Regions from separate parts of the Bacteroides coprosuis genome, predicted to be linked through region 1. Evidence: riboswitches for the same ligand, from Rfam matches in the RefSeq annotation. Region 1 holds a riboswitch; each other region holds the start of a gene.
The links. Region 1 has a riboswitch for cobalamin ahead of K8V80_RS07830 (ribonucleoside-diphosphate reductase subunit alpha). Riboswitches for the same ligand answer to the same signal wherever they lie in the genome.

Region 1 (7,562 bases):
AGGAAGATCAGATGTTAAGGAAAAAAAGAGATGTTCATATTCAAAAATAAATCCTACTTTGTTTTTTAACTCCTCTTTTTTATAGCTAGTACCCATGAGTTCATCTAGCTTTAAATTAAAAGCTATTTGTCCTGCATAATGTAATTCTTTTCTAGAATAATACTTTTTGCCGTTGCTAAAAGTAAATGAAGTGGATTGGGCTGAACTATTTTTTAGAATAGTATTTTCCATTTCTTTTTGTAGTTCTAAGCTGGGTTTTCTATTTTGAAAAATGTTAAAGTTGTCGCCTACTTCAGTTGTAAAACTTGTTGTAGGGTAATCGTAATCTAGGGTTGTTATTTCATTTTTGATAAAGAATTCTTCTACATCTAATAATTGATGTCCAAATATTTTGTTCTGTAAATGTGGATGCACTCTTGCTGTACTATTATAAACGATGTCGAAGTGAATATTTTTAGCATCAGCCTTGATGTTTTCATATTGAAAAGCCCCTAAGTTTTGTATTATTAAAGTACGAGCTGCTTGTTTTACTTGGATGGGATATTCTTTGTTTGCAACTATAATTTTGATATATCCTTCTCTGTCTTCATAGATATAGCTCTCATCAATGAGAAGATGAAGGGTGTACGACTTAAATTCAGATTTCTCTTCTGTATTCATTTCCTCTACTTCAACTTTACACCAATCTAAATGGTTTTGAATGGAGTACTCTTGTGACGATTTAAAAGTTAAGATTACTTCGCCGCCAGAACTCTCTATCCTTGCATTTGATTGCTCAAGGATGATGGGCTCAGGTTCAGGTTCGGGCTGAATGGGAGTATTATCGCTGCTACAAGATTGGTAGAAAGGGATTAATCCCGCGAGCAATAAGAGGTTCATAAATGTCTTTTTCATAGTTCGATATTTTATTATCTTTCAAAGATAATCTGATTAAGTTAATATCTGTTATTTTTGCAAATAAAAAGGGTTCAGACACGCTCTGAACCCTTTTGAACCTTTTATCGTTTAGGGTAAAAGGTTACCCAACTACAAACAACTATTTAAGTAATTATCCTAAAAAACTATTATTCACATTTATCAAAACTATCTTTATTTTTTTCGTTGTTTCTTTTGTTCTGTCAGTTTATAATTCTTCCCGAAGAAATCCAATCGTTCTTCGAATGTCATTTGTTTTCGGGCAGGAGAAATACATTCTTTTTTCTTTAGGTAGGATGGAGGTGCCTTTTTTACACCTCTGCCATCGTACCATTCGTTAGAATTCATTTCTTCTACTTCTTCTTTATTATTACACTCTGCCAAGTTTTCAAAGAAGTTTGTAATCTTATGCAAGTGACCTTGATTGTCGGCTATAAAAGCAGTACCCTCATCGTCCAGCATAATATTATGTATTGTTGAGCTGTTGAGAGCTCCATATTTCATTCTTAACCAAGTATCGGTTTTGTGATTCCAGAATTGAGCCAAATCACTATCTCTCTCTGAATAGGTTTCGTTTGTAAAGAATGCAATCCAATCTTGATTCAATTCCTTAACACAAGTAAGTGAAGGAGAATCTACCAAGTCTAGAAAATGAATAGCTCCTGTATCTGTTTGAGTATGTACAGCAATACGTCCTCTTCTTGTTGTTGTAATAAAACCAGCTTTGCCTAGAGGGGCTGTAGAGAAACGTTTCGCATAAAGCTTTGTAATGGTAATGCCCGTATTTTGTAATTCTCCATCTTTCCACTCCATCAGTTTTTTATCTGAAGGAATAAACGAACCGCCATTCTTTGTTCTAATAAGTGTTGGAGAGCAGTTGATACAACATCCACAAGCATTAATATCACTCACTCTTTCAAATACTCTTCCACCAATAGCAGCATCTTTGATTTTCCAAAGATGAGCATCATCAATTAACAAAAGATCATTTCCTACCCAAGCTAGTTCTACCCACCTAAAAAAATGAGTACCCCCAATCTCTTCATTGAGTTGGATACAATCCCAAGCACACAAGTCATTGAATTCATGACCAATACGAATACGCTTAATATTGAAATGGCTTTCTTCTTCTAGTTCTAAAGCTGCATATAGTTTATGCGTAGAGCTATAAGTAATATTGATAATTGGCTTAGATAGGGGGTACTTTTTAGGGGGCCATACACTTAAATCCAATCGATAATAATTGTACTCTTTTGGATGTGCACCAGGAGATTTAGTGAAAAGTTGCTTACCAACAAAATCAATGTAATAACTATCCGAACTTTCTAAAGCGTATGTTTCACTAGGAAGGCTGTCTGCTACTGAGTTGAAGCGGAAGGCAGGGTCTCCAAAGTTTTTGCCTTCTTGCATACATAAGTTAGCTTCTTGACCTTCTGCTTTACTCTCTGATTCAAATTCCTTCATTTGTTCCTTGGCAATAGGAACAATAGAGTAATTACCATCTTTTTCTTTTATAGTGTAGAGGGCTGTATTATATAGTGTTAATTCTTGACCTAATGCACGAATATTTTGAGTCCCATCTAAGTTGGAATAGTGTGCAGCAAGATGATCCCACTTTTTATCATTAATAAATGAATATTGATTGTGGTCCCACTTAGAACGAAGGGTTTTAAGTAAGTCTTGAATGTTTAAAATACCATCGAAACTTGCTTCTGTACCAATGGCTATCTTACTCTGACTCCAAATGTTTTTCATTATTGATTGGCTTTTCTTAGTATGTGTATTTAAGGGAGATGTCTTAGTTTCAATCTCATGACACAAATATATGTTTCGATTTTCATATATTCAATAATAAACGAATAAAAGTTTTGATCTTCTTCTTTATCGAAAGTTGATGATAGTATAGTAAGTTATTGATTATTAGTTAATAAATAGTGCTATTTAGATTGTGTTTAAAATAATGCGCTTTGATTATATTACGAATGCTTTCGATAATAAAGCATAAGTTTCTGTTTTGTTGCTTGTAATCTTTTGATTAGAAAAGCATAACAAAATATTATCGAAATGGTAGTGGTGGATAAAAGTAAAAATGAATGGCTGTATAATCTCTATTAAGAGGAAGGGTTTTGAAAGATATAATCTGGTTATTTTTAGGTCTGAATCTATTTATTTCTATCTTTGCTTTCAATAAGATTGGTGACTTAGAATAGATTCCTATTCTGAGTTGAAAAGGGAATTCGGTGTAAATCCGAGACAGACCGGCTGCTGTAATCCTTTATAAATCTCTTGTAACTACTCACACCACTATACTTTATGTATGGGAAGGCATACCAAGAGATAAGGAAAGTCAGAAGACCTGCCAATGCTACTTCAGATAAGCTCTCCGGCAATGAGCTTTTTGAGTGTTTTATGAAACAAAACAATAATAGAATGAAAATTATTAAAAGAAATCGTCAAGTAGAGGATTTTACTTACGATAAGATAAAAAGGGCCATTGTAGCAGCTTTTCATAGTTTGCAACGATCGGTTTCTGAACACGAATTAGAGATCATTTGTGACTTAATATCTGTCAACCTTGAAGATAGTGATTATGTAGATGTGGAAACAGTACAAGATTTGGTGGAAACAGTTTTGATGAAGAGAGGTCATTACAAAGAAGCCAAAGCCTACATCTTATACCGAGATAGAAGAACAGCCTGTCGTGAAATGATTAATCAGTTTCGTCAGACTATCACAGATGATGATACCATTGAATTATTGCAGGATATCCAAAACGAATTTGGACAAAAGCAGTACGATCTTCAGTTTTTGTATTCTAAATATCGTTCTTTTTACAAAGCAGATGGCAACCCTTTGAAGATACTCATGAAGGCAGCAGTAGAGTTAATTACTCCAGATGCTCCTAACTGGGAGTTCATAGCCTCTCGCTTATTAGCTGTCGAACTAGAAAAAGAAATTCAGCAGGCTGAAAGAGAGTTGGGACTAACTTCACTCTATAAAAAGATGAACTATCTGACTCAGCAAAATCTATATGGGAGCTATATGCTCAAAAACTATTCCCAAGCAGAGGTTGAAGAGTTGTCAAAATACATGAAGGCTTCACGCAATCAGTTGCTTACCTACAGTAGTCTTCATCTTTTATCTAAACGTTATTTAATTCAGAATTATTCTCATCATTTATTAGAGCGTCCTCAAGAGATGTTTATGGGGATAGCTATGCACTTAGCTATTCCCGAAGGGGAGAAGAAAGTGTGCTGGGCTAAGCGTATTTACGATGTATTGAGTACCCTGAAAGTAACGATGGCTACGCCTACAATGAGTAATGCACGTAAACCATTGAGTCAGTTATCTAGTTGTTTTGAAGATGTAATGCCCGATAGTCTTGTAGGTATTTATCGTACTCTAACCAACTTTGCCCAAGTTTCAAAATTTGGAGGAGGTATGGGGATTTATATAGGAAAAGTAAGAGCCGTAGGCTCCGATATAAGAGGCTTTAAAGGTGTAGCGGGAGGTATCTTAAAGTGGGTAAAACTGTGTAATGATACGGCTATAGCTGTTGATCAACTTGGAGTGAGACAAGGATCAGTAGCTATTTACCTTGATATTTGGCATCGTGATATGCCCGAGTTTCTCCAAATAAGAACGAATAATGGAGACGATAGAATGAAAGCGCACGATGTGTTTCCAGGAATCTGCATACCCGATTATTTCTGGGAGCAGGTAAAGACAAATATGGAAGGAGATTGGTATTTGATGTGCCCACATGAGATTATGACTATGAAAGGCTATAACTTAGAAGATACCTATGGTGATGAGTGGAAACAGAAATACTTAGAATGTGTGAATGATCATCGTATCCCTAAACGCATAATACCTATTAAGGAAATGGTGCGGTTGATTATAAAATCGGCTGTAGAAACAGGTACACCTTTTATCTTTAATAGAGATTTAGTGAATAACTTGAATCCCAATAAGCACCAAGGTGTAATTTATTGCTCGAACTTATGTACTGAGATAGCACAAAACCAAAGTGCCATTCAAGATGTGCGCCGAACTGTACGTTTAGAAAATGGTGATGAAATTATAGTGGAAGAAACCAAAGCTGGAGATTTTGTGGTTTGTAACCTAGCCTCTCTTGTTCTAGGAAATATTGATGTGGAAGATTCTGAAGAGTTGCAAGGTATTATTCACACCATTGTACGTGCTCTGGACAATGTGATCGATTTGAACTTTTATCCTATTCCTTATGCACAAATTACGAATCAGAAAATGCGTCCCATCGGACTGGGTACTAGTGGGTACCACCATCTGTTAGCGCAAAAAGGACTTCGTTGGGAGAGTGATGAGCACTTGGCTTATATGGACAAAGTCTATGAGAAAATCAATTATTATACCATAGAGGCATCCAACCAATTGGCCAAAGAAAAGGGTGTCTATTCTTTCTTTGATAAGAGCGATTGGCAGACGGGGGATTACTTTAAGTTGCGAGGTTATGCTTCTGAGGAGTGGAAGCTTTTAGCGACAAATGTAGCCAAGAACGGAATGCGCAATGGGTATCTACTCGCTATTGCACCTACAAGTTCGACATCTATCATAGCAGGTACTACTGCTGGAACAGATCCTGTGATGAATCGTTACTTCCTTGAAGAAAAGAAGGGAAGTATAGTGCCTCGAGTTGCTCCAGAATTGAGCGATTCAACTTTCTGGCTTTATAAAACAGCCCATCAGATAGATCAAAGTTGGGTAATTGATGCAGCAGGAGTAAGACAAAGACATTTGGACCAATCACAATCTGTTAACCTATACATAACCCAAGAATTCACCTTCCGCAAACTGCTCAACCTCTATCTTCGAGCTTGGGAAAAAGGGGTAAAGACTTTGTATTATGTAAGAAGTCAGTCCCTAGAAGTAGAAGAATGTGAGACTTGCTCTGCTTAAAGCCTATATAATAAGGTGTAAATAATGATAAAAATTAAGATATACTATAACAATGACTAAACTGAAGAAGAAAGCCTTGTTTAATGAACATGGTGATATAGACGTCAATAAACGTAGAATGATCAATGGGAATACGACCAATATGAATGATTTCAATAATATGAAATATGGTTGGGTTTCCAATTGGTACCGTCAGGCGATGAATAACTTTTGGATACCTGAGGAAATCAATATGAGTCAGGATGTAAAAGATTACCGCAATCTTTCTGGAGCCGAGAAGAGAGCTTATGATAGAACACTGTCTTTTTTGATATTCCTAGATAGTATTCAGACAGCCAACTTGCCTTATGTAGGAGAGTATGTAACTGCCAATGAAGTGAATCTTTGTTTAACGATACAGGCTTTTCAAGAAGCTGTTCACTCTCAATCATATAGTTATATGCTCGATTCTATTTGTTCGCCCGAGGAGCGTGAACGTATTTTGTATCAGTGGAGAAACGATGAACATCTATTAAAAAGAAATAAATTTATAGGTGATATTTATAATGAGTTTCAACTCAATAAAAGTACACATCAGCTTTTAAAAACGATGGTAGCCAACTATATATTAGAAGGTATTTATTTCTATTCAGGCTTTATGTTTTTTTATAATCTGGGAAGAAATGGTAAAATGCCTGGTTCTGTACAAGAAATACGCTACATCAATCGGGATGAAAATACTCACCTCTGGCTGTTTCAGTCTATCATACTTGAACTAAGAAAAGAAGAACCACAGCTCTTTACAGTTGAGGCTATTGCAGAGTTTAGAGCGATGATAAAAGAGGGAGCTGAACAAGAAATGGCATGGGGAGAATATGTTATTGGAGAAGAAATAGAAGGATTGACTCAAGAGATGGTTTCCGACTATATAAAATACCTAGCCAACCTAAGATGTGAAAACTTAGGGTTTGAAATTCTATATCCAGGATATGAAGATGAGCCGGCTAGTATGTCGTGGGTAGCACAATATAGCAATGCCAATATGATTAAGACCGATTTTTTTGAAGCCAAACCCAGTGCTTATGCAAAATCGACCTCTATAATAGATGATCTTTAATCATTATCTTTTTCAAGATTTTTGAAAAGGACCTGCTCGATTCGTCTTTGGTAGGTCCTTTTTTTGTCTCATTTGGATTTGAATAATTATGCTAATCTGAATGTATAAGAATACTTCATTTATTCTATTTGAGAGATATAAAAAATATGACACCGACAAAGTATCATCATGTCGGTGTCATGTTGATGTTTTGACCCTGATCAAAGCCTCTCTTGTCCCAGATCTTTATCCTCTATTAATTCGGTGTGTATCTTTATTCAGTTTGGGTATAATCGTAAAAAGTATTTTCTATTCTTTTTTATTAAAAAGGAGTTTTGCTTTGAGTAATATTGAGAACCCCAAATTGGGTAAATTTTTCTTATACTCTTTCTTCAAAGAACAGATATAAATTCCTACTTTTGTAACTCATTAAAAGAAAAGAAATCATGAAAAAACGAATTCTTGTTACAGGTGGTACAGGCTATATTGGATCACATACAGTAGTTGAATTACAAAACAGTGGATATGAAGTAATTATTATAGACAACTTATCAAACTCTAGTGCAGATGTTGTAGATAATATAGAAAAAGTGTCAGGTATTCGTCCCGAATTTGTTGAATTAGACTGTTTGGA
Region 2 (7,562 bases), on a different contig from region 1:
AGAAAGATGCGTTAGCAAAACCTACTAAGATTAAGACAAACAAGGGATGAATACGAGGAGAGTTGATAATTTGATAATACTTCTCCTTTACCTCTTCAAAAGACAAGTGTTCATCATAGGCTTCCCAACTTAATGCACTTAGTTCTGAGTTGTACTCAAAACTAATAGGATAGGCTGGAATGTCTACAACTTCACTGTGAGAGATATTATTTTCCTGATCTAATGTTGTTAAAATAATGTTCTTCTGGAAAACACCTATTTTTACCTCAATTCCCAGTGCCCTTCCCAATCGCTTTGAGTTCCTAATGACACGGGATGTGTGTACTCCACTACCCATTAAAGTGGATGAATACTCGGCAATAAATCGAGTTCTCGAGAGCAATCGCTCTTTCATAATAATTAAGTGAAAATTTATGTAAAGTGAATTATATGTAGCTATTTTAAACTTTGCACAAAAGTATAAAAAATAGGCTTACAAACTTAGTAAAAGACAATCTTTAATTTTGAATAATAGTCTTACTAGCTCTAAAAAAGGTCCAATAATAGATTCTTTTTGAATTATAGAGTTGTCCTAATTTATTGATGCATAGGTGCTATGTGGCAGGACAGTGTTGTGAAATATAATTTATAATACCTCTTTTTCTATTCTAAATAAGAGGGGTATAAAATCTGTTCCTTCTTCCATCTTGTACAATCCTTCAAGACAAGAGGTTTCATTGTATGCTCGAACAATATCGGGTGTAATAGAAGGATGGTAGATGATAAATGGTACCTTTTGATCCAAATGAATCTTAGATAGAGAAGATGTGGGGTGATCAGGTAGTACAGCAATTAAAGGTGGGTTTTCCCAGTTTTTTGTTGCCTCTAAAAGGGGTTGTATCACTCTGGAATCTAAATCTTCAATTGTTTTTATTTTAAGTTGGAAATCTCCATCATGACTCGCTTCATCGCTTGCTTCAAGATGTAACCACACGAAGTCATCCGTCTGTAAAGCCTGAATTGCTGCTTGAACCTTACCCTCATAATTGGTGTTCGTTCTTCCTGTAGCACCTGCTACTTCTATTACTTTTAATCCTGCGTATATTCCAATTCCTTTTATTAAATCTACAGCCGAAATAACCGATCCCGTTGTAATGGGTAAAAAAGACTTTAAAGGATTCATGTGAGGAGTAAAACCAGGCGACCATAGGCTGATGGCATTGGCTGGCTTTTTACCATCGCTAATGCGTTTAAGATTAATTGGGTGTTTGGCTAAAACTGCTTGACTCTCTAGAATAAGGGTGTTGAGCTTGTTTGCTAAATCTTCTGCCTCAGGGATAGATGCTTTTAAGTATAAATGATCTTTAGTTAAGTCTAGGGCATTATGAGGAGATGTTCCAACTAAAAAGCTTTTTGATTTTGTCAAAGTAGGTTCATAACTAGGGCAAACTAAAAGATGTCTGTAATACTCACCAACATGAAACTTAAATCCTTTGCTTTGAAAATGAGAGTTTAGGCAATCTAGTAATACTATAGCTTCTTCTGTGCTGATATGATCGGCCGTGAAACTTGTTATTTTATCTTGTTCTATGGTAATTAAATTGCAGCGAAGAGCTAGTTCGTCTCCTTGTAATTGAATCCCCAAACTAGCTGCCTCAAAGGCTGATCTACCTTGATAGATTTGGTTTACATCATATCCTAGGATGGAAAGATTGGCTACATCACTACCTACTTCCCAACCATCTGGAACCGTTTTTAAGAGTCCTGTCTGACCATGCGTAGCGAGATAATCCATATTAGGAGTATGTGCAACTTGCAAAGGCGTTTTGTTGCCCAACTGAGGAATTGGTTCATCAGCCATGCCATCACCTATGATTATGATTACGCTCATGTTGTTCTTTAATGGATTGTGGTAAGTATAAGTATCGATTGTTTTAACGCCCCAAATATCTAAAAAATAAATGAGAATAGGCCAAGTTTTATGAAAAGAAGGATGAATTAATTGATAGACATGTTTCATAATTCTTGTAAAAAGCAGTAACTTCGGCACAGTTTTGGTGCCCTCCAGACGGCTGTCTGGCTGTGGTGAAAAGGGAATCAGGTGCAAATCCTGAACAGATCCGCTGCTGTGTACATTTACTAACTTTAGGTAACTACATAAACCACTGTTTCTTACAAGAAATGGGAAGGATGTATCTAGAGGAATGTGAGTCAGAAGACCTGCCAAAATAATTGGTTTTTAAGAGCTCGAGATTTAGGCTTAAGAACTTTGTTACACCTAATCGTTACAACTTGTTCATCCTATTTTTTGAAGCCTCTTTATAATTTACTCAATAATAACTGAGTTTATAAGATGGCAAATACTATTACGTTTGTTTCTCTAGGACCTGGAGAACCTGAGTTAATCACGTTGAAAGGGCTGAGAACACTGAAGGAAGCAGATATTATCTATTGTCCTTCAACAACACTAAAAAACACAAAAGTTTCTTCTAGAGCATTAGATATTCTTTTAGCTCTTGATATTGACCAAGCAAAAGTACAATTGTTTGATGTCCCCATGAGTAAAGACCGTACTTTAGCTCTGGCTAGCTATGCTGCGGTTTCTAAATCGATTCATCAGGCTTACTTAGAAGGGAAAAATGTAGCTGTTACTGCCGAAGGCGATGCGGGCTTTTACTCCTCTAGTCATTATATCATAGATAATTTAAAAAGAGATGGGGTAGTGGTGGACAAGATTCCTGGTGTACCTGCTTTTATCTCTGCTGGTGCTTTGGCTCATATTCATATTGCTATGCAAGAAGAAGAACTTCATGTTGTTCCTGGAGTTATAACCACTTCAGATCTCGTTGATAAAATAGAAAAACACAGAGCGGTGGTAATAATGAAAGCATCTCAAAGTGCAGAAGATATTAAACAAGCGATTCATAAAGCACCTCAATCCACCTTCCATTATTTTGAAAATGTGGGGTTAGATACAGAATATTATACTACAGATACAGAAGAAATTATAAATAGAAAGTTCCCTTACTTCTCATTGCTGATTATTAAATCATGAAACACAAACACATTATGCATATCAAACCTTTATTACTAACTATTTTATGTGTCTTTATTTTCACAGCTTGTGGACAGAAAAAGAAGAAAGATACTACAGAAATAAATCATTCTCAAGGAGAAAAAATAGAGATAAAGTATGCCAAAGGATTCTCCATTCAAGATTTTGGAGATTATAAACTAATAGATGTACAAGATCCTTCGGGAGAAAGCGAACTTAAATATCAGTATGCTTTAATTCCACAGGGAACTCATCCAACTAATATACCCAGTGAGTATTTGAAAGTTGAAACACCCGTTCGTAGTGTTATTTGTATGACTTCTTTGCAAATATCTAATTTCATAAAGCTAGATGCTGTAGATCGTATTACAGGAATAACGAGTACTCGTTTCCTTTTTAATGAGGAGATAAACAAGCAATTAGAAGAGAAGAAAACGCATAAAATAGGTATTGAAGGAGATTTTGATAGTGAGCTGGTTATTGCTCTCAATCCAGATATGATTTTAGTTTCTCCATTTAAAAGAGGGGGTTATGATGCCATTCGAAACTTGGAGATCCCCCTAATTAGTTTTTTAGGATATAAAGAAGTTACCCCACTAGGACAGGCGGAATGGATTAAGTTTACTGCTGCCCTACTAGGTTTAGAAGATGAAGCAAATGTAAAGTTTAAAGCGATTGAAGATCGGTATCTAGAACTAAAAGCATTAGTAGAAAATGTTGAGAAGAGACCTACGGTATTGAGTGGAGAACTTCACTCGGGAAATTGGTATGTAGTAGGAGGAGAGAGCTATCTTGCTCAGTTATTTAGAGATGCAGGAGCACAATACTTTATGAAAAACGACAATGAATCGGGAGGATTCTATGTTGATTTTGAAACTGTATATTCTCAAGGTGCTGAGGCTGATTTTTGGAGAATCGTTAATAGCTATAATGGCGATTTTTCGTATGATATACTGAAACAAACAGATGGAAGATATGCAGACTTTAAGGCATACAAAGAGAAAAAAGTAATTTATAGTAATCTTCGTGAAGTTCCTTTCTACGAACAAACTCCTGTTGAACCCGAAGTTATTCTAGCTGATTTAATTAAAGTATTTCACCCTACTTTATTATCCGATCATGAAGCTGTTTACTACAAATTATTAACCCAATAAGATATGAGAAAAAATATCATACTCTTTGTTTTTATTACAGCTTCAATTTTTGTTCTATTTGGTTTAAACTTGGCTTTAGGTACTATTTCTATTCCTTTAGAGTCTATTTGGAACATCTTATGGGGTAAAGGTGATGAAACTATTATTTGGCAGAACATTATATGGAAGTCTCGTTTTCCACAGACTGTTACAGCCTTGATTGCTGGGGCGGGATTGTCTATTAGTGGCTTACAAATGCAGACCATTTTTAGAAATCCTTTGGCGGGTCCATCAGAGCTAGGTATCAGTTCAGGTGCTAGCTTGGGTGTAGCATTTATTATCCTTCTTTCGGGGAATATTGGAGGAGTGGCACTAAGCCGTATGGGTTTTGTAGGTGAAATGGCTGTTTCAATCGCTGCTATTATTGGAGCTATGGTAGTTATGCTTATTATTGTAGCCATCTCTCAACGAGTACGAGGAAATGTTATCTTATTAATTATTGGAGTAATGATAGGCTATATTGCTACAGCTATTATCGGTGTCTTAAAATTCTTTAGTAATGATGAAGATGTACGTGCTTACGTTATTTGGGGATTAGGAAGTTTTGCTAAAGTATCAGAATCTCAAGTCTATACTTTTGTGACATTAATGGCTATACTTATTCCTTTATCATTTCTGTTAATAAAAACGTTAAACTTAATGCTCCTAGGTGAAAGCTATGCTAAAAATCTAGGTTTAAATATGCGAAGAGCTCGGTTTTGGGCGATTTGTTGCTCTTGTATTATAACAGCTATTGTGACGGCATATTGCGGACCAATTGTATTTCTGGGGCTGGCTGTACCTCATCTTTGCAGAACCTTGTTCTCAAGTTCGGATCATAGAGTTTTAATGCCAGCTGTAACACTTACTGGAGCTGCACTTGCTTTGCTTTGTAATCTGATAGCACGTATGCCTGGCTTTGAAGGAGCTTTACCAATCAACTCGGTTACTGCATTAATTGGAGCTCCTATTGTCATCTCTGTTTTATTTGGAAAACGTAAAAATGAATTGCATGAATACTAATTTAAAAAAACGAACCATTGAATTGCAAAACCTATCCATTGGCTATTGCTCTAAAAAAAATAGAAAAGTAATTGCTGATGAGATGAATTGTGCTGTGTACAGTGGGGAGTTAACTTGTTTACTAGGAGCAAATGGAGTAGGCAAATCTACTCTGTTGAGAACCCTTTGTGCATTTCAACCTAAACTAGGTGGGAATATCATGATTCAAGGAAAGGATATTGCTACTTATACGGAAAAAGATTTAGCGAAACTCATCAGTGTCGTACTTACAGATAAGTTTTCCATAAAGAACATGACTGCTCGTGAGCTGATCGGTTTAGGAAGAAGTCCTTATACAGGGTTCTGGGGTATGTTGAGTAAAGAAGATAATCGCATCATTGATGAGGCTATTTCAATGGTGAAGATTGAAAACTTAGCTGATCGTCTGATAGATACACTGAGTGATGGTGAAAGACAAAAATGCTTGATAGCTAAAGCTTTAGTTCAATCTACACCTATTATTCTTCTAGATGAGCCTACTGCTTTTTTAGATTTTCCTAGTAAAGTAGAGTTGATGCAGATCCTGCACAGACTATCACGAGAAACGAATAAAACGATATTCCTTTCGACTCACGATTTAGAATTGGCTTTACAAATAGCTGATAAAATATGGTTGATGGATCGAGGAGATGGCATAAACATAGGTACACCAGAAGATTTAGCCCTGGATGGAAGTTTAAAGAATTTCTTTGCTCAAAAAGATATAATATTCGATCCCAAGACAGGTCTGTTCCGTGTAGAAAACGATTTTGATAAAGAGGTGAAATTGATAGGTCATGGTGCTGTTTATGCTATGATTCGTAAAGCTTTGCTTCGACATAAAATATTGGCATCTCGGGATACTGAGTCTGAATATTGTATTACAGCTCAAGAAGAATCCTTTTTATTGATGCATAAAGAACAGTTGTTAGTATCTGTAAAAACGATAGAAGAATTAATTGAAGAGGTAGAGAAATTATGATATTGATTTTTGGAGGAACAACAGAAGGTAGAGTATGTGTCCATATATGCGATGAAGCTCAGAAACAATATTATTATTCTACCAAAACAGAGCATCAAGAAATAGAGTTACATCATGGAATTCATTTATCTGGTGCGATGACAACGGATGAGATAGTCGCATTTTGTAAATTAAACTCTATTCTATTAATTGTAGATGCAGCCCATCCTTTTGCTGAAAATCTTCATACTAATATCGCTAACGCTTCAAAACAATTAAATATTCCGACAATTCGTTATGAGAGATATTTCCCTCCAAGAGATGAAAGTTTGATTTGGTTTGATTCTTATCAAGAGGCAATCAGCTATCTGGTTACCCATAATATAGATAATTTATTAGCACTGACAGGGGTAAACACTATAGTTAAACTGAAACCTTATTGGGTATCACACCATACCTGGTTTCGTATTTTAAATCGAGATGATTCAAGAGAAGTTGCTTCACAAGCAGGATATCCAAGTGAACAGTTACTCTATTACCACAAAGGAGTGGATGAGGTTGCTCTTTTAAAGGAACTTCAGCCCGATGCAATTATTACTAAAGAAAGTGGAGAATCTGGAGGTTTTGAAAAGAAAGTAAAAGCTGCTCAGAGTTTAGGAATTCCAATGCTCGTCGTAAAACGTCCAACGTTGAGCAAACAATTTATAGCAGTTCATGGTCCTTATGGGTTAAGAAAAGAAATCGAACGACTATTACCCGATTTTTTTGAACTTAAGATTGGTTATACGACAGGTAGTTGTGCTACTGCTGCAACCAAGGCAGCTCTATTATTTTTAATAACAGGAGAAAAAACAGAGAAGGTTAGCATTACTTTACCTAGTGGGGAGATGATTTATATTCCAACTCGTGTTATTCTTAGTGAGGAAGGAAAAGCCTCAGCTGTTGTAATCAAAGATGCTGGCGATGACCCCGATGTAACCCATGGGAAAGAAATAGTATCTACTATTGCACTCAATGCAGATCACAAGGGGGTACGCTTCTTGCAGGGTAAAGGGGTAGGCATGATCACCCTTCCTGGTTTAGATATTCCAATAGGAGAACCTGCAATTAATAAAACTCCTAGAATGATGATGAAACGTGAAATATTTAAGGTTTTACGTCATTATGAAGATCGATTTACGAATGGATTGCAAACTGGAGTAGATGTAACTATATCAGTTCCAGAAGGAGAGGAGTTAGCAAAAAAAACATTCAATCCTCGATTGGGAATCGTTGGAGGTATTTCCATTATAGGAACTTCAGGTGTAGTAAAGCCATTCTCTTCTGCTGCCTTTATTGGTTCAATTCGTAGGGA
Region 3 (7,562 bases), on a different contig from region 1:
CAGAGTTAATGTGCCGTAGCAGTTAACTAAGTCGCTCATATCAAGTTGTTCCAACATCTGAGATTGGATATGGATAGAGCTAGCTTCCTCCAACTCGGGAAGATAGATTTCATTGATGTTGTTGGAGCGAATAATAAGATTGCCCACACTCTTAAGTTGTGGGAGAGTAATATTTATTTTCTCTTGATTGAATTTGGCTTCATTTTCCAAAGTTCCGATATACAATCCACCAGCTTGGTGGAGATTGGATAACCCAGCAAGATGTGTTCCACCAAAACTAGGATTAATAATAATATTATAAGCTACATCATTTAAGGTACTTAGTCCATTTAAATTGCGAATGCTATCTTCTTTCGCTACCGCAGTTGTCGATCCAATGATTAAGTTTCCATTAATACGATTGGCTTTCAAGGATTCAAAACTATCTACATCGGCTTGTGTACGTAGAATAACATCTTCATCAGTTGAGATGTCGGTGTACTTCAATTTATACACAAAAGAATTATAACTCTTATTATAAGCTTCAACACGGAAGAGCTGATCACTTGTCCAGTCGTAAATATCCTTAGGATCGGGCATTACTTTGGCATTCTCACTCAAAGTATAACTAGCTTCTGCTTCTACTAAGTCTGTTCCCTGAGGGACTTGTACCACTATCTCATTGTTAATGATACTAGCAGTATAGGTGGTTTCACCTACGTGTAGAGCAAAAGAGGTAAAGTAAGCATCAGTGCCATCGAAGTCGCTATCGTCATCAGAGCAACTTGTTAGTCCTATGCAGCAAGCGATAAGACTAAAGGCTAGAATTTTATAGATGTATTTCATGATTATTTTTTCTTAGTATTGTTTTTAAAAAGATTGAAATCTTTCACGTTGAAGACTTCTGTAGAAACTTCTCCTAGCCAACCCGCTTTTGAGTTAACACCTGTTTGAATTTTTACGAAGTCAATGTATTTTAAGTTGGCTGGTTTGCCATCGTGTGTTACTGCATCACTAATCTTAAAGTGATTACCATTTACCCCAGCATTATGGTTGGTGTCGTTAGTTAGACGGTCGATTGGGCTAAAGTTATCAGCATAACCCCACTCGAAAGTGCCATTGTACCAATAACCAGGAGAGGTTTCCTTTGTCTTTGATTTTAGGCAAGTACCGTAAAGTGTATAACTAGGAGTAGTTACCCAATTAGGGTAATAGTAATCTTGTTTGTGGAACTGACTTAGGTAATCTACCGAACCCGATTGTCCTTGGTTATCTGTCCACATTACAGGCATTCCTGGAGCTTTAGGTTTGTAGTAGGTTACCGCATAGTTTTGAATGGTTTCTGGTTTGCCATATTCCGAACCTTTAAGTTCGTACCACGTGTCATTGGGCTTTCCATCACCATTTTCATCTTGCATAACCCACACAATACCAGGTTCAGAAGAACCATCAAAAGAGTTTCCTGCAATTTGAATATTATAATCGTTATCATTTTGAATACTATGATCGAAGCCTACAACAAGGTATCCGCCGAAGCCACCTAGAGAAACATAACCATTAGCAGCTAATCTACTTTCTGCATAGGCATTGGCTTCTTCCATAGAGTTACAAGTATAGTTTTCGTTGACAAACTGACCAGGAGCTGGTAAGAATTTATACACTTTGTTCCAACTAATGATACTTGCTCCCGAAGGTTTGCGTTCGTAAGTACCTTCTTTAGGGCATACTTTGACTATCAACTCTTTGGTTGCCGAGCTGAAGTTGTTTTTCATGGTTACCTTAAGCGTATATTCCCCTTCTTTTTTTTCTGAGAAGATAAAGGCTGTATCTTTGTTTTTTTGTTTTTCTTCTCCGTTTACCTCCCAGATGTATTCAGCATCAAAAGCATTTTCAATGTTGAGTATCGGGATGCGGATTGATCTTCCTGCAGAAAGGAAGTATTTATCTTGCTCAAAAGCCCAAGTAAAGGGTAGTTCATCGGGAGTGCAAACAGCTATTGGTATGATGACCTCGTCCTTTCCATCTTCATTGGAAGCTTCAAAGTGGAGATCATAATTGCCTTTGCTATCTTCTTTAAAGGTGTATTCTAGGTCGGTAGATACTTTTTTATCTCCTATATACCAAGCCCATTCTGCATTTTCAAGAATATCCTCTACCTCTGGTTTAAAGTTTAGACTGCTACCCATCACAATTTTATATCCTTCTTCGGGGATAGATAAAGAGATAACTGGAGGTAGTAGATTGCGTACACTTATCTTTAGTTCTTCATAAGCTGTACCAGCCTTGGTTATAGCTTCAAGTGTAACATAAACTTCGGTTTGCTTACTGCTTGAGAAAGTTAGATTTTCATCTGTACTGATGATTTTGCCATCAATTTTCCAAGCAAAAACTGCCCCTTGAGCATTTTCATACTTCGGCTCAATAGTTATCGGAGTATTTATTTTTGTCAGATAGATATTGTCTTCTTGATCCAGAGTGATTTGGGGAGGATTGAGTACCGTAGCCTCATCATCACTACATGCGGAGAATGATAGGAGAGCTATCAGCATCAAGCCAATAGTCTTGCTCCAAGAAGGAAAGTGTTTCATAATTATTGAATTTAACATTATTGAATTTTATTTTTGGACAACAAGTCGAGATTTGTCATTCTTTTGTCTGTAAATACGATGTGTGCAGGAATATCACCCGTCATTACGCTCCATTTCTTTACTCCATTTCTTTTAAAGCAATACAGAGTGCCAGGCGATACATAATCTTTGGCATCTGTAGTGAAGAAATCTTTAGTAACGGGGTTTACAGCGATACCATAAGGCACTTTAATACGTTTTTCTGTGCCATCTTTGATAAATTTACGAGTTACTATCTTTTGTTGTTTTGTATCAAAAATGGCATAGGTTACGGTATTCGATTGTGTGATATGACTCCATTCTACGCTATATACATAGAGTGAATCGCCCGATAGTTCCATATTACTATTGGGCAACAAGCCCAATGTCTTTACTACTTCATCAGTACGAGTATCAATGATGAATGTTTTAGAGCCTATCTTTTTGTAATCTCCACGAGAGGATACATAGAGGTATCCATAATTATCTAGTTCCAGACGATGTAGATTAATACCTACTTCTATCTTTTTGATTTCGGTAAAAGTCTCCAAGTCTATTACAGATACTGTGGTGTCGTATTCGGGTACACGATACCCTCCTGAGTTTGCCACATAGAGTTTGTTGTTGTGAATCACCATCTCTTCGGGTTGATAACCTACAACGCATTTATCTACAATCTGCATAGTACGAGTATCTACCTTTACCACTGTTCCAATAGGTGCATCGGGGTCGATAAGCACAGGACCATTGTACGAACTGACATAGGCATAGTCTTTATCGAATACAATGTATCTGCAGTTGGTAATATCTAAGGTATGTAGATGTTCAGCCGTGTAAACATCCATTACCTCAACTAGGTGAGAGCAGTTGATTACGGCATAAAGTTTATCTCCATAAATCTGAATATCATTCCCTACATCTCCCAGGTTATGAGTTACTTGAGGGTTCACAGTAGGGTAGATGTTTCTAAAATAAGTACCCGACTCGTAATCGAAATAGTCGAGAGTCGATTTGTTGCTTCCCATATTCCCCTCATTGAGCAAGAAGAATCCTTTTATCTCTCCCACTTCTCCCGGAGCGATTTGCTCTTGTTCAGCCCAGAGTAAGTAGTTTTCATCACCTCGACAAGAAGTAATAATGAATGCAGGAATGAAAAGCAGAATTAAATATAGAAATGTTTTAGTTTTCATGATTCAGATGATTTAGAAATGAGCTTTTAATATGACTTTGAAGTTGGTTCCTGGCATAGGGTAGCGACTTACTACTTCATATTGTTGATTAAATAAATTGTTGACTTCTAGGGTTACTTTGTAATCGTTTTTACCCCAATGGAAGTTTCTACCTAGTGAGATGTCACTGGTGTACCAAGCCAACACTTTATTAATTAGAATATTGGCACTCTCTGTATATCGCTCTCCCGAGTAAATAAAGCTGTAGCTCATATCCCATTTGCGGTACTGAGCACTTACAACTGCCGATCCACTATGCCAAGGGATATAGCTGATTTGTCCTTTGTAAGTAATCTCCTCGGGATCAGAATAATCTTGTGCTTTTTGGTAAGTATAATTTAAGCGAGTATTCAATAAAAAATCTTTGAAGGGCTCTACTGTGGCAGCCAAAGCTACATCAACACCTTTAATTTTTACAAGTCCGATGTTCATCATCGTCCATCTAAAGAGCTGTCCACCGGGTTTAGCCAGAATCTTATCTTCAATTTCATTGTAGTAAGCATCTACCTGACCTTCAAAGTCTTTAAAGAAAGGATGGAAGAATGATTTTTGATATGTTAACCCGATGTTATACTGAGTAGCATATTCAGGTTTCAGGTTTGACGTTCCACTACCAATTACAGCAAAGTAGATTTCATTGAAAGTAGGCATTCTAAATATTTTCTTATAGAATCCTCTGAGGTATAGTTCCTGACTAAGCCAAGGTTGGTACGATGCAATCAGAGTAGGGGTGTATCGATCCCAGTTTTTACGAACTTGTTTCTCTTCTTTCATCTTTTCGTGAATAAAAGTACCTAATAAGCTAGCCTGCACTTTTAAGTGATCTATCTGAATTGAGGTTGCTAGGGCTACCCAACCCGAAAAGCGTTGTGGGTATATAAACTCATGGAGGTTGGCATTCATCTTATTCCACTGAAAGTCGCCCGATAGATTGGCTGTCCACCATGGAGTGAGTGTAATGAGATTTGAACTAGAAACATAGCCTTCATGGAGCATATATTTATTATCCACCTTCATTACTACTTGTTCATCTTTCTTGGGATCGGATAAATAATGGAGATAATCATACGCATATTTCCCCACTAAAGAAGTTCGGTAACGAGGGCTAATCTGCTGAGCATAAGAACCTTGTACAAAGAAATTTTTATCCCATTGTCTATCTTCATTCTTGTATAGACCAGGAGTTTGACGAACAATAGCACCAGGATATCCCCTTTCGGAATCATAATAATAGATTTTAGTTTTCCACTCGCCTTTTTTGAGTTTTCCAAAGAGTCCATGTTCGATACGGAAAAACTCTACGTCTCCATTTTGGCGAGTAGCAACGGTATCAAAAGCTCCTCGGTTATCTTGTTTGTTGATTACTTTATATCTAAATCTATACTTTCCACTAGAATACGTATAATCTGCATTCAGTGATGATTTTATGGTTTTACTAAGTTCTTGCTCCCAGAGTAGAGAAGGATTGGCTAAGCCAAAAGAACCCGTTTTGAAAGTAGCGTGTAAATTGTACCTTTTACCCTTTGCAAAAGTAGGCACTTTAGTTCGCATATATACCGAGCTGGCAGAGGCAAAGTCTTTAGCTGGTTGGAAGATAGAGCTTTTCTGACCGTTGTAAAGAGAAATGGTTTCGATGTTGTCGAGAGAAAATCGTCCCAAATCTACCACTCCATTTTGGGCATTCCCTATTTCTACTCCATCAAAGAACACCCCTACGTGTTCGCTCCCCATACTGCGTACATTGATGGTTTTTAGTCCACCAATTCCTCCGTAGTCTTTCAGTTGTACTCCTGAGAAATAGCGTAAAGCATCTGCAATAGAATGTGCATTGAGCCGTTCTAAATCTTTGCCTTTTAGGGATTGTACGGGGATAATATCTTTGGGGATATACTCTTCAACAATTACTACCTCACCCAATTGTTGAATGCTGTCTAATTTACTCTGTGCTTTGATTTGAAAAGCACCAAAAAGGAGTAAGAGAATGGATAAACTAATACTTCTGCTAGTCTTCATAGTGTTTTATTATAAAGCCTGCGGGTGGATAGAAGTATATAATCGAATACCTTAGATATAGATGTATATCTAAAGCAGGATGTAGTAGCTCTATGTCCCGAAAGCTTAAATACAAAAAATGACTTGGCAGGTTTTCTGACTTACTTCATCTTTAACGCATCCTTCCCATCTTTATAAAAGACAGTGGATATTCGATTGGTTAAAGACTGTTGAAGATTACAGCAGCGGGTCTGTTTAAGATTTTCACTTAATTCCCTTTTATTATAAAAGTTTTAGTGGACTTCTATAATCACCAAAATCAGGTGCAAATTTAAATATTATTTAGATATTTAAAAATAAAATAGGAGTATTATTCATTTTAAGAGTAATATATGATACAATGGCTAGTATGAAGCTCTGTTTCTGGTCTCATCGAGGGTTATCGGGTAAGGAATGGCGGAGGTGTAAAAGTCTTTATTCATTGTATGGTTTTATGACGATGAGGGGGTGCAGAAAGTTATGATTCTTCCAGACTCTAAAACTAGCTGAGGCTATTTTATTAAGGAGTGATTTTCTAAATAAAAATGGTGAAATACTCTTTTTTATGATAAAGAGAATCTGCTTGAATAAGAAGTACTTATAAAATAGAGAATTTACTTTGACACCGACATGACGATTGCATGTCGGTGTCAAGATAATAGTTTGTCTATGCCAAGAATGAGAACTCTTCTTTAGGTAGTAGAGAATCGGGGGTATATTAAACAAAAAATCCCGAAGAAGCTTCGGGATTTTTTAATGCATAAAAAAACGCGTAATTAAATAATGTATTGAGAGCTGATGGATTCATTATTTACTACACGCTTAATAGTTTCTGCAAACATATCTGCTATGCTAAGCTGTTTCACTTTGGAACACTTTTTACAGAATGGGATACTATTGGTGAATATCATTTCTGTAAGTGCAGATGATGTTACTCGCTCACTAGCAGGGTCGGACATTACACAGTGGCTAGCAATAGCTCTAACAGATTTTGCACCTGCTTCGATCATTACATTGGCAGCCTTTGTAATAGTACCTGCTGTATCAACGATATCATCAACTAGAATAACGTTTTTACCTTTTACATCACCAATAATTTGCATAGAAGCAACTTCATTGGCTCTTTCTCTTGTTTTGTTACATAACACTAAAGGAACGCCTAGGTACTTAGAGTAAGTATTAGCACGTTTAGAACCTCCAACGTCAGGAGTAGCAATAACTAAATCTTCTAATTGAAGAGATTTGATGTAAGGGATGAATACGGCTGAAGCATAAAGGTGGTCAACTGGAGTGTTGAAGAAACCTTGAATTTGGTCAGCATGTAAGTCCATTGTGATTAGACGGTCTATACCAGCTACGGTAAGCAAGTCGGCAACTAATTTCGCTCCAATTGAGACACGTGGCTTGTCTTTTCTATCTTGACGTGCCCAACCAAAGTAAGGAACTACTGCAATAATACTTTTTGCAGAGGCTCTTTTAGCTGCATCAATCATTAATAGCAGCTCCATTAAGTTGTCAGAGTTAGGGAATGTGGATTGTACTAAGAATACGTTTGCGCCACGGATTGATTCTTCGTATGAAACAGCAAACTCACCGTCAGCAAAGTGAGTAATATTCATGTTACCAAGAGGACAATCTAGGCTTTGGCAGATTTTCTCTGCAAGATATCTCGAGTTGGTACCCGAGAAAACCATAAAGGGAGTTGTTTGGCTCATTT
Region 4 (7,562 bases), on a different contig from region 1:
GCGATTTGGCGAAGTAATTAAGCCATATACATTCTTAATATATTCTTCTTGACTATGCACAAACACACTTTTAACATCTCTATTTTGTGAAGTATAAAGTTTTCCTAACGCACAGCTAGCTAAAAACTGTTCCCAAGAACTAAATTTAGACTCTACACACTCCCCTACTTTATTGAGATAAGTAGTCAGTTGTTCATCTGTAAGGTATCCTAAATCATTAGCCTTTGTCATAACCTCTACCAAACGTGCCAATTCAAAGCCCCAGACAGGATAGTTACCAGCCAATTGAATAAGGATTTCATTCTTATTAAAAAACTGGATGAATAACTTTTTACTTTCAGGACAAGAAAGTAAGTCCATTAGCTGATCTTTAACACTATTGACAATAAACTCCTTGTCGTTTTCATCAAAATCGGTAGTGTAACTTTTAACCTTTTCAATGAGGTATTCATCGGTAAGCATAAGATCATCTATCTGAGTCGTGTCTTGCTCCAAAACATCAAGCTGATCTCGCCAGACATCTACCAAAATAGAAAACATAGGATGTAACCAGATACTATTACTCATATAGTCTTCAATAGTAGCAATAGCACTTTCCTCATCGGTTATATCGTAAATATTTTCTAGATTTTTGCGGATTAACGCCTCTTCTGCCTTATCCTTTAACGATACTGTATCATAGAATTCCTTTTGAATCGTTTTTGCATCTACAACTTGTTCAAAATGTGATGTATATCTATATACAGAGCAAAGTGAGGTGTATTTGTTTAACATAAAATGAAGATTTATCTTATTAGCGGTTATAGAATGTATCTTCCAAAGAAAAGAATTTTTATGCGTTATTCAAGGCGTTTTATACATATTATCAGAAATTAGTGAAAATTTCTACACGAAAGGGTAAAAAAAGGAGTTCCATGTCTCTATGGAACTCCTTCTACTATTAGGATTAGCACAGTTTTTTAAAGTTCTGTACTCTTTAGCTTAATTTGACTACCACGTAAGCCTTTGGACTTTGCTTTTAAAATAATATTGCCCGATTTTCCTTTTACAGAACGCAAAATGACTAGAGCTTTACCATTAAAGGCATTGATATAAGGATTCAAGAAAGAAGCATGACTCGTTTGATCTCCGTTATCTGTTGCTACAATTTCTGCAGCACCTTTTACTTCAAACTCTATCTTGTTGGAAGCCTTAGGATGCATTAGCCCTTCTTTATCACAAATATCAACAGTTATAAAAATAAGATCTGATCCATCTGCCTTCATAACTTGTCGATCTGCTTCTAGTTTGAGTTGAGTAGCATTTCCTATGGTTTTAACGACATCTTCTGCCCACTCTTTTCCATTTTTATAGGCAATAACTTTTACTTCTCCAGGTTCGTAAACCACATCATCCCAACGTAAGCGATATTCGTACTCCCCTTTGGACTTTCTACCTAAAGATTTTCCATTTAAGAATAATTCAGCCTCATCACCAGAAGTATATACGTGAATAGGTGTGATTTCTCCTTTACGATCTGCCCAGTTCCAATGAGGTAAGATATGTGCCATAGGCAATTCGGGACGCCAATGTGCTTGATAGATATAGAAACGATCTTTCTTGAAACCTGCTAAATCGACAATTCCAAAATACGAACTACGAGAAGGAACTGTTAGTTTTCCTGCTTCCTTAAGATCTTTCTCTGCCTGAGCACGTTCTTCATCAGAATGATAGTTGGAAAGTACTGTCATATCTGCTGTAAAAGGAGTAGGTTCGCCTAGGTAATCAAAACCCGTCCATACAAATTCTCCTGCACTAGCTTTTACTCTATCCTGACCTTCAAATTCTGTATCGGGAGGACAAGCCCAACCCGGTGCAAATAAGTCGTACGAACTCATATAAAATCCTATTTTACCCCCACTCTTGTCATTATCTACCGGGAAAAGATATTCTCCACGTGTACTGATACAAGAAGCAGTTTCACTACCATATAATGGAATTTCTGGATTTTCTTCTTTAAACTTCGCATAGAAATGAGGTTTGTAATTGTAGCCAAACACATCTGCTACTCGCTCGAAACCATTAAATCCTGCTTGAGGATTATCATTTCCTATTGTAGTAGGGCGAGTAGAATCTTCTTCTCTCACCACAGTACTTAGCCATTTACCAATTACGATACCTTGCTCGTTGTGTTGTTCTCCTACTTCATTTCCTATACTCCATGCTATTATAGAAGGGTGATTTCTGTCACGATGGATAAAAGCACGTAAATCTTGTTCATTCCAATCGACAAACAATTTAGAATAACCATTCTCCTTTTTGGGCATTACCCAAGTATCTACAAACTCATCTAGAACTAAGATACCCATACGGTCGCAAAGATCGAGCATTTCTTGAGCTGGAAGATTATGAGAAGTACGGATAGCATTTACACCCATCTCCTTTAATATTTCAATCTGACGTTCCATAGCACGGGTATGGAATGCTGCTCCTAAGGCTCCATGATCGTGGTGCATACAAACACCTTTCAACTGAACTCTTCTTCCATTTAGGTGAAACCCATCTTCGGCTGTAAACTCAATCGTACGTATGCCAAAAGGTGTGAGATAGGTATCGAGCACCTCTTCATTATTCAACACTTCAGTTTTAACCACATACATATCAGGATGTTCTACATCCCATAGTTTGGGCTGTTCTAAAGAAAGAACCTGACTAACGGTTTTAGAGCTACATGCACATACTTTTTGTTCTGTTGTAACAAGTGCATCTCCCTCGATATTACCCTCTTTATCTTGTAAATAGAGAGTAGAACGTAGTACAACTTGTGCATGGTCTTTCTGAGCATTAGCCAATGAAACGGCTACATGAACCTCAGCTTTCTCTGCTGAAACTTGAGGAGTTGTAACAAATGTACCCCATTGATCAATATGAATAGGATTTGTTTTGGTTAGCCACACATTTCTATAGATACCCCCTCCAGGATACCATCTAGAAGAGATATTTGGGTTATCTAAGCGAATAGCCAACTGGTTTTTTTCTCCAGCTTTAATATAAGGTGTTAAATCTACTTGATAAGAAGCATAACCATAAGGCCAACCTCCTACTAACTCTCCATTACACCATACGGTAGAATAAGACATAGCACCATCTATTTCTAGAAAGAATTGCTTATTTACATCTTCTGAAGAAACTTCAAATTGCTTACGATACCAAGCAACCCCAAACCACTCCAACTTAGCTGTTTCTCCAGGAAGATCTTGAACGAAAGGACCTTCAATACCCCAATCGTGAGGTAGATTGAGTACTCTCCACGAACTATCATCGAAACTAATTTCTGTATATTCCCCACCGTTTAGTTTTTCTTGTGGCTGGGCATAGAGTGGTGCATTTTTTAGGAATCGATTACCAGAGGGTAATATCCATTTCTTTATTTTCTCATAATCTAAACGGTTGTCCTTTTGAATAGACAAGGGATCTTCTTTTTTGAAAGACCAACCTTCATTAAATAACATTCGCTCTCGAGCACTTGAGTAGGGTAAAAACAAAAGTACTACTGCGACAAAAACCAGAAATCGTTTCATATATATCAAATTGTTAGTGAATTTCTTTATTCAATAAGTTGATGAAAGAAGAGCTCTTTCTCCTTCCTTTTGCTAAGATAAGACAGTTTTTAGAGTATAAAAAAACCGACTTGGTCTGAACTCATCGAATCTAGAACCAAATCGGTATTTTTTGTATTCATTAACAAATAAAGGAATATTATCCTCTATTTCTTTTTTCTTTTGTACAGAAATTTATGCCATTTCTCTTCTGCTTTCCCATCTCGAGACATCTCTTCTCTGCCCATAATAAAAAACAAATCGGAAAGTCGATTGATAAATTTCAACAATTCATCGGGTAAAGCATCACTGCGGTGTAAAGTCCACAGTCTTCTCTCACTTCTGCGAGCAATAGTTCGAGCCCATTGTAAATGAGCCGAAATTGGATTACCTCCTGGTAGAATAAAAAATTCATTTTCGGGGATTTGGGCCACCATCTCATCTATTAATTCTTCACAGTAAGGGATAATAGACTCATCAAAAGTATTCGGGTTTTTTTCACGATGTGCAGAAGGAGTTGCTACTAAAGACATGACTACCATCATCTCTTTTTGAATGCGATAAAGAATCTCATGCCTGCTATCTTCTTCTGCCATAAAAGAGCGAACCACTCCGATGACACTGTTGAGTTCATCCAAAGCTCCGTTTGCCTCAATACGAATATCATCTTTATCTACTCGAGTACCTCCATGAATCGAAGTCATACCCTTATCTCCTCCTTTAGTATAAATTCTTACTGCCATTTCTTAATCATTAAAAAGATTCAACCAATTTTCATTATCAGCCCAATAAATATGAGTGTATCCTGCAACTGCATTCTTATATCGAAGTAATTTCGTATCCACTTCCTGACCTCTTGCCCCATACTGTTGTGCAACACTTGGCAAATTTGAAATGATTTGGGAGTAGTGAAACTCATGCCCTCTGTATTCTACTCCTTGATAAGAGAATAAACGATAACCCAATTTTAGTTTCATATTCTTCATGCTAGCTTCTTGATGAAAGATATCAACCATAGGATATTTAACACCCTCGTTCGTTTGTATGGAAGACGACAAATACATCATTCCGCCACATTCAGCAAAAAGCTTTCCTCCTTTTTCGATATAATCATAAATACTTTGGTGCATCGTTTTGTTTTCACTGAGCTTAGACGCATAAAACTCGGGATAACCTCCTGGCAAGTACACAAAATCGGCCTCACGGGGAAGCTCTTTATCGTGTAACGGACTAAAGTAAACAACAGAACCCAATTGCTGAAGTGTCTCAATATTTTCTACATACATAAAATTAAAAGCTTCATCTTTAGCTACGGCAATACACTGGAACATAGGTTTAGTTTCTATCTCTTTTACTCTCGTACTTTTTACGGATGAAGAAGTTATTTCTAATAATCGTTCTATATCAACATGCTGTTCGATAGCATCTGACAAAATATCAATAGAATGATGGATGGCTTCGGTGTTGTCGGTATCTAAACCTAAATGTCGTTCAGGAATGGCGAGATTTTCATCTTTAGGTAAATACCCTAAAGGCTCAACTCCTACATCGTAGCAGGCATCTTTTAAGAAGCTATAATGACTTTCAGAACCCACAAAATTGAATATGACTCCTTTCACACGAATATCTTTATCGAAATTCTTAAAGCCATAAAGCAAAGCAGCCGTAGAATAAGCAGATGCCTTTGCATTGACTACCAAAACAATAGGAATATCCAATTGCTTTGCAATCTGTGCAGCACTACCCTCCATCTTTTTATAACCATCAAATAAACCCATAACACCTTCTACAACAGAAACATCTACAGAAGAGGTATACTTATTATAAGTGTTTTCTATATGCTCGGGGGACGCAAGAAATAAATCTAAATTTACAGAAGGCTTACCAGAAGCTAATGCATGAAGTTTGGTATCAATATAATCGGGACCACATTTAAAGGGTTGTACAGATAAATTGCGTTTGGCTAAAACTCTCATCAATCCAAGTGTTACTGTGGTTTTTCCGGCACCAGAGTTTGCTGCTGCAATTAAGAATTGGGGTTTATTCATATCTTCTATAAAGTTTTATTACTAATAAAAAACGTAATCACAATATTACATTAAAAAAAAGAAAAGAAGTGTTTAAAACTCTTTTATATTTTAATACCTTTGCAGCGTTTTGGTGATGTCCTAGTATTTCCTTACTAGGGTATAAAAGGGAATTCGGTTAGAATCCGAAACAGTGCCCGCTACTGTGAACTCTATAAAAACACGGTTTGAACATCCTCATTGCCACTATTCTAAATACAGAATGGGAAGGCGTTCAGACAGAGTTAGTCAGGAAACCTGCCAACACAAACAGATAACAATATTCTCGGGGCTAAGAATAGAGTATGAATTTTACATAAAACATCTAATGAAAAAGACTTTACTGGTTTTAGTAGCATTTATATGCTGCTCATTCAACTTGTTATGTGCTCAAACCTTACTAAAAGGAATTGTAAAGAGCGAAAAAGGTTACCCCGTTAAAGAGGCTACAATAGCAGTTGAGGGAACCCACTATGGTACAATGACAGACAATCAAGGAAGATTTGAACTCAGTATTCAGGATACAGGAAGCCTTATTTTAAGAGTTCACTCTTTTAATTATCAAGATAAAAGATTGTCTATAGACAAGATAGCAGACAAGCATAATATCTCTATCGTATTGCCCGACAAGGCTTTCAACTTATCAGAAGTGGTAGTTACAGGAACAGGTACACATACTTATTTGAAAGACACCCCCATTCACACACAGATTTTTACTCAAAAAGAAATTCAAAATACAGGAAGTACTTCTTTAGAGGAGATTGTTGCCAACATGAACTCTTCAGTTACTTATAGTGAAAGCCACGGTATTATAGCAAGTGGTTTGGGTGGTAGAAATCTATTAATTTTAGTAGATGGCTACAAAATGAATGGAGATACCAGCGGTCAGACAGACTTGGAGCGTATCGACATGAGTAAGATAAAAAGAATAGAAATTATTAGAGGATCAGCATCTGTTCTTTATGGTTCGGAAGCGATGGGTGGAGTTATCAATATCATCACCCAAAACCCTACTGAAAAAGTAAATATTACAACAACTAATAAGATATCTAGAAAAGGACAGTTCTTTCACTCTACTGTTGCCGAATTCAAACTAGGTAAAGTAACTTCTCAAACATCATACCAGAGAAGACAAACCAATGGTTGGCAACTTAGTCCATACGAATGGGATAAAAAAGGAGGTCCAAATAAAAATGGTTACGATGAAAATGGTCAGCCTACCGTAAAAGAAACAGTAAAACAAGCTGTAACTGCCTACTCTTCAAATATTGTAAAACAAAAATTTACGTATAAGCCCAACGCTCGTTTAAGCTTTGATCTTTTTGGCTCTTACTACAACAAGAAACAAGATCGTCCTTATGAAGCATATAGCTACAACATGGCTTATAAAGATTACAATATCGGGGCTGGAACAATCTATCGCTTACCTAAAAAGATAGGCTTTATCAGTTTTGATACCTATTTTGACAACTATGAATATGAAAAAGATCATTTCAAAGGTAAAAAAGAAGGTACATCAGAGTTATCTAAACGTCAACGCTATTTTAAAAACGACTTAAAAAGCGTATTAAACTTTAGTCATCATAAGTTGACTACAGGGCTAGATTACACCATCGATTATTTAGCTAATCCAGAAAAACTAGAACATTCAAAATCGGCTTATACAGCTGCTGTTTATGCTCAAGATGAAATGAAATTCTTCGATGCTTGGACTGTTGTTGCTGGATTTAGAGCCTTACACCACAAAGAATTCAACAATCGCTTTGTTCCTTCACTTTCTACTATGTATTCTTGGGATCATGTCAATATGCGCCTATCTTATGCAGGAGGTTTCCGTGCCCCAGATATGATGGAACTTTACTACGAAAATGAAAATATGAATGGTGGTACAGTGAATCATCCTAACCCCAATTTAAAA

Region 2: linked by a shared signal. The riboswitch ahead of K8V80_RS11485 (precorrin-2 C(20)-methyltransferase) and the one ahead of K8V80_RS07830 (ribonucleoside-diphosphate reductase subunit alpha) in region 1 are both predicted to bind cobalamin.
Region 3: linked by a shared signal. The riboswitch ahead of K8V80_RS09295 (TonB-dependent receptor) and the one ahead of K8V80_RS07830 (ribonucleoside-diphosphate reductase subunit alpha) in region 1 are both predicted to bind cobalamin.
Region 4: linked by a shared signal. The riboswitch ahead of K8V80_RS11070 (TonB-dependent receptor) and the one ahead of K8V80_RS07830 (ribonucleoside-diphosphate reductase subunit alpha) in region 1 are both predicted to bind cobalamin.

Annotation. Positions count from the first base shown of each region.
Region 1 is NZ_DYYK01000136.1:3,328-10,889, forward strand. Features, by position in the region: gene K8V80_RS07820 (BACON domain-containing protein) at 1-894, opposite strand, end outside; gene K8V80_RS07825 (hypothetical protein) at 1,090-2,670, opposite strand; cobalamin riboswitch at 3,093-3,293, shown strand; gene K8V80_RS07830 (ribonucleoside-diphosphate reductase subunit alpha) at 3,346-5,853, shown strand; gene K8V80_RS07835 (ribonucleotide-diphosphate reductase subunit beta) at 5,906-6,949, shown strand; gene galE (UDP-glucose 4-epimerase GalE) at 7,375-7,562, shown strand, end outside.
Region 2 is NZ_DYYK01000190.1:17,522-25,083, forward strand. Features, by position in the region: gene K8V80_RS11475 (threonine/serine ThrE exporter family protein) at 1-394, opposite strand, end outside; gene K8V80_RS11480 (cofactor-independent phosphoglycerate mutase) at 626-1,870, opposite strand; cobalamin riboswitch at 2,018-2,221, shown strand; gene K8V80_RS11485 (precorrin-2 C(20)-methyltransferase) at 2,333-3,034, shown strand; gene K8V80_RS11490 (ABC transporter substrate-binding protein) at 3,055-4,188, shown strand; gene K8V80_RS11495 (iron ABC transporter permease) at 4,192-5,229, shown strand; gene K8V80_RS11500 (ABC transporter ATP-binding protein) at 5,219-6,229, shown strand; gene cbiD (cobalt-precorrin-5B (C(1))-methyltransferase CbiD) at 6,226-7,562, shown strand, end outside.
Region 3 is NZ_DYYK01000153.1:1,590-9,151, forward strand. Features, by position in the region: gene K8V80_RS09280 (hypothetical protein) at 1-825, opposite strand, end outside; gene K8V80_RS09285 (PKD-like domain-containing protein) at 828-2,567, opposite strand; gene K8V80_RS09290 (YncE family protein) at 2,585-3,775, opposite strand; gene K8V80_RS09295 (TonB-dependent receptor) at 3,788-5,827, opposite strand; cobalamin riboswitch at 5,936-6,139, opposite strand; gene K8V80_RS09300 (ribose-phosphate pyrophosphokinase) at 6,622-7,560, opposite strand.
Region 4 is NZ_DYYK01000185.1:1,101-8,662, forward strand. Features, by position in the region: gene K8V80_RS11050 (DUF1266 domain-containing protein) at 1-774, opposite strand, end outside; gene galB (beta-galactosidase GalB) at 960-3,560, opposite strand; gene K8V80_RS11060 (cob(I)yrinic acid a,c-diamide adenosyltransferase) at 3,746-4,321, opposite strand; gene K8V80_RS11065 (cobyrinate a,c-diamide synthase) at 4,325-5,626, opposite strand; cobalamin riboswitch at 5,720-5,924, shown strand; gene K8V80_RS11070 (TonB-dependent receptor) at 5,973-7,562, shown strand, end outside.